Regions from separate parts of the Pseudonocardia sp. TMWB2A genome, predicted to be linked through region 1. Evidence: riboswitches for the same ligand, from Rfam matches in the RefSeq annotation. Region 1 holds a riboswitch; each other region holds the start of a gene.

Region 1 (6,067 bases):
GGTCGAAGTTCGCGTTGCCCTCGGCGCCGCCGACGAGCACGGCGGTGTCGAGGTCACCGCGCACCTCGAACGTCCAGTGGCCCAGCCGGACGCCCAGGTCCTTCGCGACCAGGCTCGCCGTCACCTGGTTGCACGAAGTCAGGGCGCCGAGCGCGAAGAACAGCGGGCTGGGCGCGGAGTCGGCGCCGCCGAAGGCCGGGTAGGCGTCGGCGGTGAAGACGTGCCCGGCGTCGCCCTCGGGGCGCAGGGTCTGGAAGACCCCGGTGCCCTCGGAGTGCACGACGAACGGAACGACGGTCTGCTTCGGACGGACTGCGGTCATGGGTGTCCTCCCGGACGAGTTCGGTGCGGTGGGAACGGGCGCGCAGCCGACCGGCACCGCCGCGGGACGGGGCACGGTGGGGCGCGGGTCGAGGGGGTGAACGGGTCAGCGACAGAGCGCGGACCGGGTACGCCCCAGGTCCACGTGCAGGCGCGCGACGAGGCGCGCGGTTCCGGTCACGGGATCGATCGTGTCCGACCGGTGCCGGTGGCGGCAAGGAACGCCCGCCTCGCCGTCCAGCTGGTGGGCCCACGCCGGCCACGGTCCGGACAGCGGCGGCCCGTCCCACCGGTCGGGAGGGCGCGTCCGGGCGCCCGGTGTTACGGAGCCGGTGGGTGGTGTTCGTGACAGCGGGTGCGTCCTTGTCCGGGCACCGTCCGTCCGGTACCTCTTGCATCGTGCAGCAGGGGGCGACGGGGCGGACGACGTCCGGCCGGTGTCCCCTGTGCACGGTCGGCCGCCGCTGACCGTGCCCGCCCCGCCCGGCCGTGCCGGACGCCCGGCCCCCGCTCCCGTGGGCCCCGGGCGGGGGCGACCCGCATCCGACTCGAGACCGGCGAGCCCTCCGACGACGGAGCCCTCGTCCGCGCACCCGTGCCCGACGGCCGCACCCGCTTCCCGCCCGGCACGCCGTCCGCGCGCGGACGCACCGGCCCGACCACCCCGGTGCCGGTCCGCGCCCCGTGCCCGCCGAGAGGTCCACCGTGTCCGCGTCCACCGACACCCCGTCCGGGGCGGCCCGCGCCGCACCCCCGTCCCCACGCCGCCTGCGGTTCGACCCCCGCACGGCGGCTCTGCCACTCCTGTCGGTGCTGGTGTTCCTCGCCGTCTGGCAGGTCGCCGCGGCGAGCGGGGTCTGGAACGAGACCTTCGTGCCGTACCCCTCGACGGTGTGGCGCGCGTTCGTGGAGGTCTCGACCACCCACGACGGCACCCGCGGCTACGGCGGTTACCTGCTGTGGGAGCACCTGTACATGACCCTGCGCCGGGTGCTGGCCGGTGTCGTCCTCGGTGTGGTCGCCGGTGTGCTGGTCGGCCTGCTCATGGGCACGGTCGGCTGGGTCCGCCGGGTGCTCGAGCCGTGGCTGACGTTCCTGCGTGCGCTGCCGCCGCTGGCGTACTTCTTCCTGCTGGTGATCTGGTTGGGCATCGACGAGGCCCCGAAGGTCACCCTGCTGGCGCTCGCCGCGTTCCCGCCCGCCGCCGTCGCCACCACCGCCGCGGTCGCCGCCGCCCCGCTGGGGCTGGTCGAGGCCGCCCGCGCGCTCGGCGCCACCCGCGGCCAGGTCGTGCGGGACGTGATCGTCCCCTCGGCGCTGCCGGAGACCTTCACCGGCATCCGGCTGGCCGTCGGCATCGCCTACTCCTCGGTCGTCGCGGCCGAGCTGTTCAACGGCATCCCCGGCATCGGCGGGATGGTCAAGGACGCCAGCAACTACAACAACACCCCGGTCGTGCTCGTGGGCATCTTCGCGATCGGCATCTCCGGCCTGGTGATCGACGCGCTGCTGCGCGCCGTCGAGCGCCGCACCGTTCCGTGGAGGGGACGAGCATGACCATCCGCACCCGACTGACCTCGCTGTTCGTGGGCCTGCTGGCACTGACCGTCCTCGCGGGCTGCGCCGTCGGTCCCGCCGGGCAGGACTCCGGCAAGCCGACGATCCGGATCGCCTACCAGAGCTTCCCCAGCGGTGACCTGGTCGCCAAGCACAACCGGTGGCTGGAGGACGCGCTGCCGGACTGGAACGTGCAGTGGACGAAGTTCGACTCCGGCGCCGACATCAACACCGCGTTCGTCGCCGGTGAGCTCGACTTCGGCGCGATCGGGTCGAGCCCGGTCGCCCGCGGCCTGTCCGCCCCGCTGAACATCCCCTACCAGGTCGCGTTCGTGCTCGACGTCGCCGGCGACAACGAGGCGCTCGTCGCCCGCAACGCCACCGGCGTGACCGACGTGGCCGGGCTGCGCGGCAAGCGGATCGCCACCGCGTTCGCCTCGACCTCGCACTACAGCCTGCTCGCCGCCCTGGAGCGGGCCGGCCTCGCGCCCGCCGACGTGCAGCTGGTCGACCTGCAGCCGCAGGCCGCGCTGGCCGCGTGGGAGCGGGGCGACGTCGACGCCGTCTACACCTGGCTGCCGACCCTCGACGAGCTGCGCAAGACCGGTCGGACGCTGGTGACCAGCCGCGAGCTGGCCACCGCGGGCAAGCCGACCCTCGACCTGGGCGTGGTGTCGACGCCGTTCGCGCAGCAGCACCCCGAGGTCGTCGATGCCTGGCGCAAGGTGGAGGCCCGCGCCCTGGAGACCGTGCGCACCGACCCGCGGGCCGCGGCGCAGGCCGTCGCCGCCGAGATCGGCGCCACCCCCGAGGAGGCCGCGGCCCAGCTGAAGCAGGGCGTGTTCCTGTCCCCGCAGCAGCTGACCTCTGCCGAGTGGCTGGGCACCGACGGCGCCCCGGGCAACCTCGCCCAGAATCTGCAGAGCGCCGCGCAGTTCCTCGCCGGGCAGAAGCAGATCCCCGCCGCGCCGGACCTCGCGACCTTCCAGAAGGCGATCTACACGAAGGGGCTCCCGAATGTCCTCGCCGCAGGCTGACACCGACACCGACACCGGTGCGCGGACCGGCGCCGGGACACCCGCGATCGCGGCGGCCGGGCTCGGCCACTCCTACCCGGGCCGCCGGGAACGGGTGCAGGCACTCGGCCCGCTCGACCTGACCGTGCGGCCCGGCGAGTTCCTGGTGCTGGTCGGGGCGTCGGGCTGTGGCAAGTCGACGCTGCTGCGGCTGGTCGCCGGGTTCGAGCGGCCCACCGACGGCACCCTCGCCGTCGCCGGGCGGGCGCCCGAGCCGGGCGTCGGCGCGGGCGTGGTGTTCCAGCAGCCGCGGCTGTTCCCGTGGCGCACCGTCGGCGGCAACGTCGACCTCGCGCTGAAGTACGCCGGCGTCGCGCCGTCCGACCGGGCCGTCGCCCGCGACGGGCTGCTGGAGCGGGTCGGGCTCACCGGCGTCGCGGACCGGCGGATCTGGGAGATCTCCGGCGGCCAGCAGCAGCGGGTCGCCATCGCCCGGGCGCTCGCCGCCGACCGGGACCTGCTGCTGCTCGACGAGCCGTTCGGCGCGCTCGACGCGCTCACCCGCGAACGCCTGCAGGACGACGTGCGCCGGGTCAGCCACGAGACCGGCCGGACGAGCGTGTTCGTCACCCACTCCGCCGACGAGGCGGTGTTCCTCGGCTCCCGCGTCGTGGTGCTCACCGCCCGCCCCGGCCGGATCGCGCTGGACCTGCGGATCGACCTGCCGCGGTCCGGTGTGGACGCCGAGGCGCTGCGCGGCTCCCCGGAGTTCGCCGAGCTGCGGGCCCGGGTCGGGGCCGCGGTGAAGGAGGCCGCCGCCTGATCCCGGCCGCACGTCGTCGACGGGCCGTCCGCCCGCGCTCCCCACGAGCGGACGGCCCGTCCCGGCCCGTCCGCGGCCCCGGGCCCCCGGCCCGGGGCCGTGGGGGTTGACACCCGATCGGTACATCGGTTCCAGTTGTCGCAGTCCATCCAGAGCGGTCGAGAGTCCCGGCTCGTCGACGCCGCAGCAACCCGCCCCGTCACCGGGGCAGGGTGCTACCGCCGGGTCCGATGGGAGACCCCGATGGCCCACCGCCACGCGACGCCCCGGCCCGACTCCGGGCAGCGGGCCCGGATCCGGCTGCGCTGGGTCCGGCGCCGCCACGTCGACCTGTGCCGCACCGGCGCCGCGCTCTGTCGCTGACCTCTCCACCCGTGCCCCGCACCGGACCGCCCCCCCGACGTGGACGGCCGGTCCCCGCCTGCCCGAGGGCAGCGCCCGCACCCGAGAGGTCCCGACCGTGACCGCACCGCATCTCGTCCCGCCCACCGCCTCCGCACTGGAGGTCCGGTGGGTCGAGCACACCGACCCGCTCGTCCGCCCGCTGCCCACCGGGCCCGGCACCCGCCCCGACGGCGACGGCGCGGCCCCCGCCGCCCCGTCGGGGCCGGTGGTGCTGCTGCTCGACGGCGGCGACCCCGTCGCCGGGGGCACGTTCCGCCGGCGGGACTCCGACACCGCCGAGCTGACCCGGATCTGGACCGCCGCGTCGCACCGGCGCCGCGGCCTGGGCCGCCGGGTGCTGGTCGAGCTGGAGGACGCCGTCGCCGCCCGCGGCTACCGCCGCGTCTACCTGACGGCCGGGCCGCGCCGGCCCGAGGTCGGTGACCTGTGCCTGGCCGCCGGGTACACGGCGCTCTACGACCGCGCGCTGCCCGCGGGCCGGGTCCGGCGCCGCCCGTTCGAGAAGTACCTGCACGGCCGGTTCGCGTGACCGACCGGTCCTCAGCCGGCCGGGGGCGGATGGTCCCCGGCCGGCGAGAGCACCGCGGCCAGCGCGGCCGCGGCGGTCTCGACCAGGCGGGGGTCGGCGCCCGCCCGGGCCCGCAGGTGCAGCGGCTCGGACGGGGCTCCCGGCAGATCCGCGCACGGCTCGAGCCCCTCGGGTGCGTCGCCGAGCCCGGCGACGAGCGCGACGCCGAGCCCGCCGCGCACCGCGTTGAGCACGCCGGCCAGGTAGGCGGCCTCCCCGACGACGGTCGCGGCCATCCCGGCGGCCGACAGCGTCTGCAGGGCGCGGCGACGGATGGTGCACGGCGAGTCGATCACGACCAGTGGGACGGGGCCGTCCGCGGGGCGCCGCCAGCCCGGCGCCGCGTACCAGGTCAGCGGGATCGCCCCGGCGGCGACACCGGGCCCGTCGACCACGTCGCCGATGTACATCGCGAGGTCCAGCGTCCCGCGGTCCACGGCGTCGTTGAGCCGGCTGGAGCGGTCCAGCCGGAAACGCACCGCGGTCCCCGGGAACACGTCCTGCAGCCGCTCCATGACACGGGGCAGCAGCTCGTCCGCGGCGTGCTCGGTGGAGCCCAGCACCAGCGACTCACGGGTGTCGCCGACACCGAGGCGGCGCAGCGCGTCGTCGTGGGCGGCCAGGATCCGGCGGGCCTCGCCGAGCAGCGCCTCGCCCTCCGCGGTGAACCGGCTGACCCGGCCGTCCTTGCGGACCAGCGGGCGGCCGACGGCCTTCTCCAGGCGCCGCACGTGCTGGCTGACCGCGGACTGCGACAGCATCAGGGCCTGCGCCGCGCGGTGGAACCCGCCCTGGTCGGCGACGGCGACGATGCTCCGCAGCGCGGTGATGTCGAGGACGGCGGGCACGGGCCCGAGGCTACCGAGAACGATCGCGGATCGCGATCGGTTGTGATGCGCTTTCGTCGTTGGACCGGGCGCCCGCGACCGTCTCTGATGGTGGGCATGACCCGCCCGCGCCCCGTGACCCCCGGCCGGCACGTGCCGGCCGCCGTCGCGCGCCGGGCGGCCGGGCTCACGCGTCGCCGGGTCGTCGACCACGGCACGGTCTGCTCCGCGGCCTGTCCGGCCCGCTGAACCACGGGTCCACCGCGGCCCGTACCCGTGCGGCTCCGTCCGCCCTCCGCCGGTTCCCGCGCCGAGCGGCGCATCCCGGCGTCCCCCGAGAAAGAGATGAGTTCCCCATGACTGCAGTCGGCACGACCCCGGTCCTCGCCTCCTGGACCGAGCCCGAGGGCATCCGCCCGCGCGGCACCGTCGTCGTCGTCCCGGGCCGCGGCGAGCACGCCGCGGTCTACGAGCGGTTCGGCAGGCGGATCGCCGCCGACGGCTACCGCGTGTGGGCCGTCAGCGACCCCACCGTCGACGCCGCCCGCGC
Region 2 (6,067 bases), 4.1 Mb from region 1:
CCCGCCGGTCCCCCGCGACCGCCGCGTCGGCCACCGCGAAGCCCGAGGACTCGGCCCGGCCGCGGTGGTAGCGCCGCACCCCGGCCTCGTCCACGGCACCACCGGTGTCCGCGACGAGCTGCCCGGCCGCGGCCGCCAGCTCCCGCAGGTCCGACCCGACCGCCTCGACCAGCACCGCGAGCGCCCCGGGCGTGATCGTGCCGCCGTGGCGGCGGACCTCGTCACGCACGAAGTCCGACCGCTCGTCGGCGCGGGTGATGCGGTTGCAGGTGACCGTGTGCGCCCCGGCCTTGCGCATCAGGTCCAGGACCGCCTTGCCCTTCGCTCCCCCGGCGTGCTGGACCACGAGCACGATCCCGTCGGCCGGGTCCTTCACGTAGTCGGCGATGGCGGCGGTCATGTCCTTGTTCGCGTCCTGACCGTGGGTGAGCACAATCACCCTGCCCTCCGCGAAGAGCGAGGGGCTGAGGTGCCCGGCGAGCTCGCCGGGTGCCACCTCGGAGGTGCGGAAGCGGCGCAACTCGGTCTCCGGATCGCGCTGCCGGGCGCGCCGGACCAGGTCGGACACCGCCCGCTCGGCCAGGAACTCCTCGTCCCCGACGACCAGCTGCAGCGGGCCCGGTTCGCTCGTGCTGCTCACACCCCCATGGTGGCCCACACCCCCGACAACGGGTGAGCCGCGTCCCGACCGGAGGACGTCGTCTGGCGGTGGGGTGCCCCGCTCGCGTACGGTCGTCGTCGATTCCGGCGCCCGGCGTCCGGAGCACCACAACCGCATATGGCTCATCCAGAGGGGCAGAGGGAACGGCCCGTTGAAGCCCCGGCAACCGGCGTCGCACGACGATCCGCCCAGACCTGCGCATCCCGCGTGGTGAGGACGTCGACGAACACGGTGCCAATTCCGGCCCGCCACGTCCGGCGGGACAGATGAGGAGATCTCGTGACTCTCACTGCTGCGCCCGAAACCACCTCCGCCTACGACCTCGGCTCCGCGCGCGCTCTCGCGTGCCGCGAGTGCCGCCACGAGATCCCGCTCGCCGCGGAGTTCGCGTGTCCGCGCTGTTTCGGCCCCCTCGAGGTCGCCTACGAGTTCCCGAAGGTCACCCGCGCCTCCATCGAGGCGGGGCCGAAGTCGATCTGGCGCTACAAGGACCTGCTGCCGGTCCCGTCGACCGTCGAGCAGCACGCGAACACCGAGCCCGGCCTGACCCGGCTGATCGAGGCCGACAACCTGGCCCGCGCGCTCGGCGTCCGCAAGATCTGGATCAAGGACGACACGGGCAACCCGACGCACTCGTTCAAGGACCGCGTCGTCGCCGTCGCCCTCGCCGCCGCTCGTGAGCTCGGCTTCTCGGTGCTGTGCTGCCCCTCGACGGGCAACCTGGCCAACGCCGTCGCCGCCGCGGCCGCCCGCGCCGGCTGGGACTCGGTCGTGCTGATCCCGTCCTCGCTGGAGCAGGCGAAGATCGTCACCACCGCCGTCTACGGCGGCACCCTGCTCGCCGTCGACGGCAACTACGACGACGTCAACCGGCTCGCCACCGAGCTGGCCGCCGAGCACGAGGACTGGGCGTTCGTGAACGTCAACGTCCGGCCGTACTACGCCGAGGGCTCGAAGACCCTGGGCTACGAGGTCGCCGAGCAGCTCGGCTGGCGGCTCCCGCAGCAGGTCGTCGTCCCGGTCGCGTCCGGCTCCCAGCTCACCAAGATCGACAAGGGGTTCACCGAGCTCGGCACCCTGGGTCTGGTCGAGCCCACCCCGTACACCGTGTTCGGTGCCCAGGCCACCGGCTGCTCGCCGGTCGCGCGGGCCTTCGAGGCCGGCCACGACGTGATCCAGCCGCAGAAGCCGGACACCATCGCGCGCTCGCTGGCGATCGGAAACCCGGCCGACGGCCCGTACGTCCTCGACTCGGTGCGCCGCACCGGCGGCTCGGTCGGCCACGTCTCCGACGAGGAGGTCGTCGCCGGCATCCGGCTCCTGGCCCGCACCGAGGGTGTGTTCGCCGAGACCGCGGGCGGGGTCACCATCGCGACCACCAAGAAGCTGCTCGAGGCCGGGGCGCTCGACCCCGACGCCGAGACCGTCCTCATGATCACCGGCGACGGCCTCAAGACCCTCGACGCCGTCTCCGGCGAGGTCGGCCCGACGGCGACCGTGCCGTCGACGTCCGCCGCGGTCCGCGAGGCGCTGGCGAACCTGGGCTGACCGGCCCCGCCGGCCGGGCGCCGGACGGGGGTCGCCCCGCGCGACCACCGTCAGCCCGGCCGGGTCGTCGCCGGTCAGGGCCAGGTCACCGGACCGGTCGGTGCGGGCGACGACGATCCCCGCCCCGGCCAGCCGGTCCACCAGCTCCGGGTTGGGGTGCCGGTAGCTGTTGCCGTTGCCGACGCTGATCACCGCCGCCCGCGGCGCGACGGCCGTGATCAGCCGCGGGACCACCTTGCGGGACCCGTGGTGGGGCATCTTCAGCACGTCCGCCCGCAGGTCGGCACCGGAGTCGATCAGGTCGTCCTGGGCGACCAGCTCGGCGTCGCCGGTCAGCAGGATCGTCGCGGCCGGGGTGGTCGCGCGCAGCAGCAGCGAGATGTCGTTGACCGCCGTCCCGTCGCTGCCGTCGACCGTCAGGGGCGGGTGGACCGGGCCGAGGACCTGCAGGCGCAGCTCCGGCCAGCCCAGCTCCATCCCGCGCGCGAGCCCCACCACCGGGGCACCGGCCTCCTCGGCGCGCCGGGTGATGTCGCGCAGCCCGGACGCCGGTTCCCGTACCGGCCCGACGGCGATGCCGCCCGCGGCGCGGCCACGCAGCGCGCCGGCGAGGCCGCCGTCGTGGTCGGCGTGGAAGTGGGTGATCACCACGAGCTCCAGGACCCGGACGCCGAGCCGGTCCAGGCAGGTGTCGACGGCGTCGTCGGTCGGCCCGGTGTCGACCAGGACGGCGTGCCCGGGGGTACCGGTGGCGAGGACGAGCGCGTCGCCCTGACCGACGTCGCAGGCCACCATCCGCCATCCGGCGGGCGGCCAGCCGGGCGGTGCGAACCGGGTCGGGACGAGGACGACGAGCAGCCCGACCAGCAGGGCCAGCAACAGCGCCCGCAGCCGGGGCACCCGGCCCATCGCCAGCAGCACGACCAGCACCCCGGTGAGCAGCAGCGCGCCGCCCGCCCCCGCGGGCCACGGCACGGTGGCACCGGGCACCGCGGCGGCCCGGTCCCCGACCACCACCAGCCACCACACGAACGGTCCCGCCAGCCAGGCGCAGCACCACGCGGCGGCCGGGCTCACCGCGGACAGCACCGCGCCGAGCACGCCCAGCACCGTCGCGGGGGCGACGGCGGGCGCGGCGAGCAGGTTCGCCACCACGGTGACCAGCCCGACTCCCCCGTTGAGCCCGGCGATCACCGGCGCGGTGGCCAGGGCCGCGGCGACCGGGACGACCAATGCCTCGGCCGGTCCGGACGGCAGCCCGCGCCGTCGCAGCGCCGCCGTCCAGCCCGGACCGAGCAGCACCAGTGCGCCGGTGGCGACGACGGAGAGCACGAACCCGGCGTCGACGGCCAGAGCGGGGGCGGCCAGCAGCAGGCCGAGCACGGCCACCGCCAGCGCGGGCACCGCCGATCGGGCCCGGCCGGCCGCGAACGCGATCAGCACCACCCCGCCCATGACCGCCGCCCGCAGTACCGACGGTGACGGCCGGGCCAGCACGACGAACCCGACCAGGGCGAGCATCGCCGCCGCGGCCGCGATCCGCGGGTCGGTCCGGAACAGGCGCAGGAGGAGCAGCACCGCCCCGGTGATGATCGCGACGTTGGCCCCGGAGACGGCGGTGAGGTGCGCGAGCCCGGCGGTGCGGAAGTCCTGCTCGGTCTCGGCGAGCTGGGCGCGGGTGTCCCCGATCGCGAGCCCGGGCAGCAGTCCCGCGGGTGCCTCGGGCAGCGCGGAGACCGCCGCGTCGCGCAGGCCGTCGCGCAGCGCCCCGGCACCGGTCTGCCACCAGGGCGGCGCGGTCACGTCCTGCGGCGCACCCCGGACCTTCAGCACGGCGACCGTGAGGTCGGGGCGCTGTGCGGGCATGAGCAGCCCGGCGGCGGAGACCTCCTGGCCGGGGAGCAGCCCGGTCCAGCTCGCCGCCGGGGCCAGGAGCAGGAGCTTCCCGCCGGTGGTCGCCCGGTCCCCGCCGACGGTGGCCGTGACGAGCTCGGTGGGTACCAGCGCCATCGCCCGGGCGGCGCCGGACTCGTCGCCGCCGCCGGTGGTGCTGCGCAGGAGTCGGGGGTCGTCGGTGAGCCGGACGCGGACCTCGGCGGCGGCGCCGCGGTCGGCGGGTGCCCGCAGCGGGTGCGACGCCAGCGCGGCCGCGTGGACGGTGACCAGGACGGCCGCGACGAGTGCGCACCCGGCCGCGGCGAGCACGATCGAGGACGGTGCCGCGGCGCGGGCGCTGGCCCGGGCGCGGAGCAGCGCGACCGGCAGGGCGAGCGCCGCGAGGACGGCGGCGGTGATCCCACCCGCGGTGCCGCCGAGCAGCCCGGCGAGGACGGCGGCCCACGTGGCGAGCGCGGCGGGGACGAGACGCAGGTCGGGTGGGGCGGGACGCTCGGCCTGTTCCTCGTGCTCGTCGTCGTGCTCCCCGTGGACCGGGTCCGCCCGGCGGGCTCCGGCGCGGGTCACACCCGCACCAGTTCCTGGAGCTGGGCGAAGCGGCGCTCGCCGATGCCGTCGATCTCCCGCAGCTGCTCGACCCGGCTGAAGCGCCCGTTGGCGCTGCGCCAGTCGACGATCTTCTTCGCGGTGACCGGGCCGACGCCGGGCAGGGCGTCGAGGTCGGACGCGGTCGCGGTGTTCAGGTCGATCTTCCCGCCGGGGGCGCCGGGCGGGGCGGGCGCGGCGGCCGCGCCCGGTTCGGTGCCCGACGCGGGCTCGGAGCCCGGGGCGGGCAGGACCGGGGCGGCGTCGACGGCCGGCGGGACGCCGACCGCGATCTGCTCGCCGTCCCCGAGCCGCCGCGCCAGGTTGAGCACGCTGAGGTCGACCTCGGGCAGCGCGCCCCCTGCGGCGTCGAGGGCGTCGGCGACGCGCGACCCGTCGGGCACCCGGACGAGGCCGGGCCGGGCGACGCGCCCGACGACGCTGACGACGAGCGGCCCCGCGGTGACCGGGGCCGCCGCGACGGGTGCCGGTGCGTCCGCGCCCGCCGACCGGTCCGCCTCCCCGGCCGCCGCCTCGCCGGGCACCGCCGTCACCTCGGGGAGGCCGCCGACGGGCTGCACGGTGGGGCGGTCGAGCCACACACCCACCCCGGCGACGAGCGCACCGACGAGCACCACCGCCACCAGCGCGAGCGCACCGGGGCGGCCCGGGTCGACCCGCGCCCCGGCCAGCGACGACGGCAGCCACCGCTGGGCCCGGCGGCGCAGCCACGAGGGGCGCCCGCCGTGCGGGCCGTCGTCGCCGGGGGCCTCCTCGGGCGGGGCGGGATCGTCCCGGGCCAGCAGGGCCAGGGGATGGCCGGCGTCGGGGTCGGCGGTCCACACCGGCGTCGCGCCCTGCGGGTCGGCGGGGTCGGCGGTCCACTCCGGTGCCGCACCGTGCGAGGCGCCGGGGTCGGCGGACCACCCCCGTGCCGCACCGTGCGAGGCGCCGGAATCGGCGAGCCGGACAGGTGTCGCACCGTGCGGGGTGCCGCGTCGGGAGGTGGGCGGCATCCGACCCGGCGGAACGGCACCGCTGACATCGTGCGGCGGGGGTGGCCCGGGAGGCAGCGGCAGCGCGGGCAACGGGACCGTCGGGGGATCGAGCCGGTCCGCGACCGTGTCCGGGCGCCCGCGCGTCCCGATCCCGGCGAGCCGCCGGGCCGGGTCGAGGGAGGCGTCGGTCCTGGTCACGCAGCCGACGCTAGGGCCGCCACACCCGTTCCGACCGGCCGGTGTCCGGCCTGTGGACGGATCCGTCGATTGGGGACCGATGGCGTCCCGTGGGCCGTCACGGGGCCGGATCGTCGGCGGTCCGTGCTAGACACCGGCGGGGCCCGTCGGCTCGTGGCAGGGCGGCCGGGGCCGGCCACCC
Region 3 (6,067 bases), 4.2 Mb from region 1:
GCGCGCACCGCGTCGCCGCCGCCGGTGAGCCGCTCCAGCAGCGGGTGCGCGCAGAACCGCCCGTCGCGGACACCGATGCCGTACTCGGCGGACAGCGCCGCCGCGACGAGGCCCGCGGGCAACTCGCCGAGGGTGAACGAGACGGTCGCGGTGCGGTCGGCGTCGGGCCCGTCGTCGAAGCAGGACAGGACCCGCAGGCCGGGGGCGGTCGCCAGGCCCGCGCGCAGCCGGGCGGCGAGCTCGCGCTCGTGGGCGGGCACGGCGTCGTCGATCAGGTCCTCGAGGGTGCGGCAGGCCGCGCCCAGCGCAGCGGCGCCGAGCACGTTCGGGGTGCCGCCCTCGTGGCGCTGCGGTGCGGGCAGCCACTCGGTGACGGTCTCCCCACCGGCCACGGCGACCGAGCGGACCGCTCCCCCGCCCGCGACGTGCGGCTCGGCGGCGTCGAGCCAGTCCCGGCGACCGACGAGGACCCCGGCGCCGTAGGGCGCGTAGAGCTTGTGCCCGGACAGCGCGACGTAGTCCGCGCCCCACCCGGCCAGGTCGACGCGCCGGTGCGGGGCGAGCTGCGCGGCGTCGACGCACAGCCGGGCGCCCGCGGCGTGCGCGATCCGGGCGATCTCGGCGACCGGGAGGAGCTCGCCGGTCACGTTGGACGCACCGGTGACCGCGACCAGCGCGGCGTCGGGACGGGCGGCGAGCTCGGCCCGCAGCGCGTCGAGGGTCGCGGCGATGCTGCGACCGGCCCGCACGACCCGGTGCTCGGCGCCGCCGGTACCGCCCCGCCAGGCCAGCAGCGTCGCGTGGTGCTCCAGGTCGAGGGTCACCACCGGGCCGGGCACGGCGCGGGCGAGCAGGCCGAGCGCGTCGGTGGTGTTGCGGGTGAACACCACGACGTCGTCGGCGCGGGCCCGGACGAACCGGGCGACGTCGGCGCGGGCGTTCTCCACCAGGGCGGTGCAGACCTTCGAGGTCCAGCCGGCGCCGCGGTGCACGCTGCCGTGGTAGGGCAGCACCTGCGCGACGTGCGCGGCGACGCTCTCCAGCGCCGGCGCCGACGCGGCGGAGTCGAGGTCGCAGTAGCGGGCCCACCCGCCGTCGACGAGCGGGACGGTGAGGTCCGCGCCGACGACACGGGGCAGCGCGTGCTGGACGGAACGCGACAGGGCGAGGGTCATGATCGGGCCTCCGGCCGATCTCGGGGACCCGGCGTGGCGCACGGATCCGCGCTTGCCGACTGCGGGTGTCGCGTCGGCCCGGTCATCACCCGGGGCACCCCACCGCGGAGGAGGGTTGCCGTCCAGCGAGCCGGGGCTTCGCGCTGGCACTCGTGACCTTCGCCGCCGAAGCTAGCACACCGTCTCAGAAGGAGACACCGTGACCGTCGCCACCCCGGATAGCGTCTGAACGATGACCGACACGCAACCCGCCCCGGGCACGGTACGGCGGATCGACGTCCCGGAGTCCGGCGAGCTTGCCCAGCTGGCGGCGGTGTTCGACGACCTGCAGTACGTGCTGCAGTGCTGCGAGCACCTGGTGACCGCGCTCGGCGGTCCGGAGTCCGGCCCGGTCCGGGTGGCCGCCGACCCGGCCCTGGTCGAGGCACTGTGGACCGGCGCGGTGATCGGCTACGTGCGCTGCTTCTCCGGCCGCACCAAGACCCTCACGAAGGACGACCTGTCCACCCTGGAGCTCGAGGGTGACGTCACCGGGTTCCACGACATGATGTCGACGCTGCGCGACCACTACGCGTCGCGGCACGTCAACCCGCGTGAGTCCTACGAGATCGGCGTCGCCCAGTCCAACGACGGCGCCCCGCGCGGTGTCGCGGTCGTCTCCACCCCGCGCCCCCAGGTCGACGAGACCACGGTGCGGCTGCTCGGCCGGGTCGCCTACGGCCTGTCCGGGCTGGTGGACGCGCGGATGACCAAGGCCCAGAACGACGTGCTGGGCGTGGCGCACGCGATGACCGCGGGCCAGCTGGCGGCGCTGCCGATCGTGCACCTCAGCGACGCCGGGGAGGCGGACCCCGCCGGGGAGGGCTGACCGTCGTGCGGCCGTCCCGTGCATGGACGGCCGCACACCGGCTATCCGGTCACCGAACGTCCACGACGAGAGGTGACCCCATGACATCCCGTACGACGACCGCCGACGCCGTCCGCAGCGCCCTGCACGGTCTCGAGTTCCCCGCCTCCAAGGACGACCTGGCGTGGACCGCCGAGCGCAACGGCGCCGACGCCGCGACGGTCGAGGCCCTGCGTTCGGCACCGGCCGAGGACTACACCTCGGTCGACGCCGTCGTCGCGGCCGTCGACACCGGCGAGTGACGGGTCCGGCCGGGGGTGCGCCCCCGGCCGGGCGGTCTCAGCTCCCGACCAGCTCCGCGCGCATGCTCGACGCCGAGGACACGACCAGCATCAGCAGGGTGCCCATCGGCCCCTCGCCCAGCCCGGCCGCGGGGAAGGCGTAGCGCAGCGTCACGTCCCAGCCGCGCTCGCCGCGCACCACCCGGGGCGTGCCGAACAGGCCCTCCCCCACCCCGAGGCCGACCCGTCGCGGCACGTCGTGCTCCGGGTCCGCGGACTCCGGCAGGTCCCACGCGACGACGCAGGTCAGGTTGAGGACCGGCAGGCCCTCCTCCAGCTCGGTGCCCTGCACCACGCACAGCACGCCGCCGTGGGCGAAGGTCAGCGCGCCGTCGTCGTCGGTGGTGACGTCGTGGAACCGCTCCAGCGCACCCTTGGCGGTGGCGAGCATCCCGGAGATCACATCGGTGGTCACGGTGTCACTCCCGTCGTGGCGTCCACGGCTCCCCCGAAACGCCGGTCCCGGCGCGCGTAGATCTCGATCGCCTGCCAGATGTGGCGGCGGTCGAAGTCCGGGAACAGCGTGTCCAGGAAGACCATCTCGGCGTAGGCGCTCTGCCAGAGCAGGAAGTTCGACGTCCGCTGCTCCCCCGAGGAGCGCACGAACAGGTCGACGTCGGGCATGTCCGGCTCGTCGAGGTACCGGGCCAGCATCCGCTCGTCGATCTTGTCGGGGTTGATCCGGCCCTCCGCGGCGAGCCGGGCGAGCTGCCGCACCGAGTCGACGATCTCGGCGCGGCCGCCGTAGTTGACGCACATGGTCAGGTTCAGCACGTCGTTGCCGCGGGTGCGCTCCTCGGCGATCTCCAGCTCCTTGATCACCGAGCGCCACAGCCGCGGGCGCCGGCCCGCCCAGCGGACCCGGACCCCCATCGCGTCCATCTCGTCGACGCGGCGGCGGATCACGTCGCGGTTGAAGCCCATCAGGAACCGGACCTCGTCGGGGCTGCGCCGCCAGTTCTCGGTGGAGAACGCGTACGCCGACAGCCAGCGCACGCCCAGGTCGATGCAGCCGCGGGCGACGTCCATCAGCGAGGCCTCGCCCCGCTTGTGGCCCTCCGTGCGGGGCAGGCCGCGGGCGTTGGCCCAGCGGCCGTTGCCGTCCATCACGAGGGCGACGTGGCGCGGCACCAGCTCCGGCGGGATCGCCGGGGGCCGGGCACCGGACGGGTGCGGTGCGGGAGGCTGGAACGGCACGTCGCCGACCTTACGTCGGGGACGGCGGACGGGTTCAGTCGCGGTGGTCGGGCTGCGGCCAGGCCGGCACGGCCGGGTCCTCCAGCCGCTCGATGGTCTCGCGCAGCCGGCGCATCCCGCGGTGCCCGCGGATCCGGTCGGCCTCCGACATCGGCTCGGACTCGTCGGGCCGGATCACCGGCAGCATCGGGATGGCCGGCCACGCGCCGTCCTCGGTGCGGGCCCGGACCTGACGCATCGCGCGGGTCGGCCCGTCCTGCGGGGACTCCGGCATCGCCTCGGTGCGGACCGGGAACTGCTGGGTGGGCGGCACCGGGATGCGCTGCGTGGCGGCCGGGAGACGGTGGGTGCGACCGGTGTGGTCGTCGTCCGGCGGCGGGGTGTGGGGTCGGTTCACGACTGCCTCTCCGACGGGGCTGGGGTCCCCTCGATCACAGGAGCGTAACGAGACGGCGGAACCGGTTGCCCGTCGAAAGCGACGATCACCCGGTGGAGTCGGCGGAAGTCCCGTGCGACGCGACCGGCGGCACCGCGACGGGCGGCGCGCCCGCACGTCAACCGCTCGACGAAGCGGACGGGCCGCTCACGGCACCCCACACGGGGACGAAAGTCTGATCGGACTAGCCAGGGAGGGCGTCCGGGGGTGTCGCCGCTCCGCCGTCCGGCGGTTCCGGGGCGGGCCCCGGCACCCCGGGTGCGACGACGGCGGCGGGCCGGACCCGGGCGCGGCGGTCGACCAGGGGCAGCGAGCGCAGCTGCCGCTCCAGGTGCCACTGCAGGTGCGCCGCGACCAGGCCGCTGGCCTCACGCCGGGTCGGGGTGCCCGAGGCGTCCGCGGTGTCCCAGTCGCCGTGCAGCAGCGCGGACAGCAGGGCCACCGTCTCGGTCGCCGGGGTCACCGAGCCCGGCGGGCGGCAGCGCGGGCACACCATGCCGCCGCCGGCGACGGTGAACGACCGGTGCGGGCCGGGCGTCGCGCAGCGCGCGCACTCCGACAGCGACGGCGCCCACCCCGCGTGGCTCATCGCCCGCAGCAGGAACGCGTCGAGCACCAGGGCCGGTTCACGGGCGCCGTCGGCCAGCGCCCGGGTGGCGCCGAGCAGCAGCAGGTACACCCGCAGGCTCGGCTCACCCTCCTCGGACACCAGCCGGTCCGCGGTCTCCAGGATCGCGCAGCCGCAGGAGTACGCCGACCAGTCCGCGACGATCGCCGGGGCGAACGCGTCGACGGTCTGGGCCTGGGTGACCACGTCCAGCGTGCGGCCGGTGTAGCACTGGACGTCGACGTGGTTGAACGGCTCCAGCCGGGCACCCCACCGCGACCGGGTGCGGCGCACGCCCTTGGCGACCACCCGGATCTTGCCGTGCTGACGGGTCAGCATCGTGATGATCCGGTCCGCCTCGCCCAGCTTCTGCACCCGGAGCACGATCCCGGTGTCGCGGTAGAGCTGGGCCACGCACCCAGTCTAGGTCCTGCTCAGAACCCCAGCTTGCGCAGCTGCTTCGGGTCCCGCTGCCAGTCCTCGGCGATCTTCACGTGCAGGTCGAGGTGCACCCGGGTGCCCAGCAGCTTCTCGATCTGGCGACGGGCGTCGCTGCCGACCTGCTTGAGCCGGGCACCGCCCTTGCCGATCACGATGCCCTTCTGGCTGGACCGCTCGACGTAGATGATCGCGTAGATCTCCAGCAGGTCCTTCTTCTCGATCGTCTCCTCGACGACGACGGCGATCGAGTGCGGCAGCTCGTCGCGCACGCCCTCCAGCGCCGCCTCCCGCACGAGCTCGGCGACGAGCACGTCGGTCGGCTCGTCGGTGAGGTCGCCGTCCGGGTAGAGCTGCGGGCCCTCCGGCAGCAGCCCGACCAGCAGGTCCGAGAGCAGCGACACCTGGAAACCCGACCGCGCCGAGGTCGGCACGACCTCGGTGAACTCCATCAGGGCCGACACCTCGGTGAGCCGCTCGGCGACCTGCTCGGGGCGGGCGGTGTCGGTCTTGGTGACGACGGCGACCACCGGGGTGTGCGCGGCGATCCGCCGCAGCTCCTCGGCGATGAACCGGTCGCCCTTGCCGACCTTCTCGTTGGCGGGCACGCAGAACCCGACGACGTCGACCTCGGACCAGGTCTCGCGCACCAGGTCGTTGAGCCGTGACCCGAGCAGGGTCCGCGGGCGGTGCAGCCCCGGGGTGTCGACCAGGACGATCTGGGCGTCCGGGCGGTGCACGATCCCGCGGATCGCGTGCCGGGTGGTCTGCGGGCGCGAGGAGGTGATCGCGATCTTCTCCCCGACCAGCGCGTTGGTCAGCGTCGACTTGCCGGCGTTGGGCCTGCCGACGAAGCAGGCGAACCCGGACCGGAAGCCCTCGGGCTGTGCGCCGGTCACGCCGCACCCAGCCGGTCGAGGATCTCGCGGCCGATCGGCAGGGCCGCCGTCGCCGCCGGGGAGGGTGCGTTCAGCACGTGCAGGATCGAGCCGGGGCGGCCCGCGCCGTCCGGACCGGCCTGGTCGA

The links. A riboswitch is a leader RNA that binds a small molecule or an ion and turns the genes downstream of it on or off. The one in region 1 is predicted to bind S-adenosylmethionine.
Region 2: it holds a riboswitch for S-adenosylmethionine, as region 1 does, so the genes downstream of both, thrC (threonine synthase) here and DMP17_RS37055 (GNAT family N-acetyltransferase) in region 1, are expected to answer to the same signal.
Region 3: it holds a riboswitch for S-adenosylmethionine, as region 1 does, so the genes downstream of both, DMP17_RS17330 (aminotransferase class V-fold PLP-dependent enzyme) here and DMP17_RS37055 (GNAT family N-acetyltransferase) in region 1, are expected to answer to the same signal.

Annotation. Positions count from the first base shown of each region.
Region 1 is NZ_QKQY01000002.1:4,807,028-4,813,094, reverse strand. It holds gene DMP17_RS37075 (OsmC family protein) at 1-322, opposite strand, end outside; gene DMP17_RS37070 (ABC transporter permease) at 1,027-1,878, shown strand; gene DMP17_RS37065 (taurine ABC transporter substrate-binding protein) at 1,875-2,915, shown strand; gene DMP17_RS37060 (ABC transporter ATP-binding protein) at 2,896-3,717, shown strand; SAM riboswitch class I at 3,860-3,967, shown strand; gene DMP17_RS37055 (GNAT family N-acetyltransferase) at 4,178-4,651, shown strand; gene DMP17_RS37050 (LysR substrate-binding domain-containing protein) at 4,663-5,538, opposite strand; gene DMP17_RS37045 (hypothetical protein) at 5,635-5,766, shown strand; gene DMP17_RS37040 (lysophospholipase) at 5,874-6,067, shown strand, end outside.
Region 2 is NZ_QKQY01000002.1:681,722-687,788, forward strand. It holds gene holA (DNA polymerase III subunit delta) at 1-640, opposite strand, end outside; SAM riboswitch class I at 781-934, shown strand; gene thrC (threonine synthase) at 941-2,209, shown strand; partial or broken gene DMP17_RS17570 (ComEC/Rec2 family competence protein) at 2,450-4,219, opposite strand; gene DMP17_RS17575 (ComEA family DNA-binding protein) at 4,669-5,886, opposite strand.
Region 3 is NZ_QKQY01000002.1:640,461-646,527, forward strand. It holds gene DMP17_RS17330 (aminotransferase class V-fold PLP-dependent enzyme) at 1-1,175, opposite strand, end outside; SAM riboswitch class IV at 1,219-1,333, opposite strand; gene DMP17_RS17335 (hypothetical protein) at 1,408-2,043, shown strand; gene DMP17_RS17340 (DUF2795 domain-containing protein) at 2,124-2,324, shown strand; gene DMP17_RS17345 (hypothetical protein) at 2,362-2,778, opposite strand; gene DMP17_RS17350 (isoprenyl transferase) at 2,775-3,560, opposite strand; gene DMP17_RS17355 (hypothetical protein) at 3,595-3,957, opposite strand; gene recO (DNA repair protein RecO) at 4,181-5,017, opposite strand; gene era (GTPase Era) at 5,038-5,940, opposite strand; gene lhgO (L-2-hydroxyglutarate oxidase) at 5,937-6,067, opposite strand, start outside.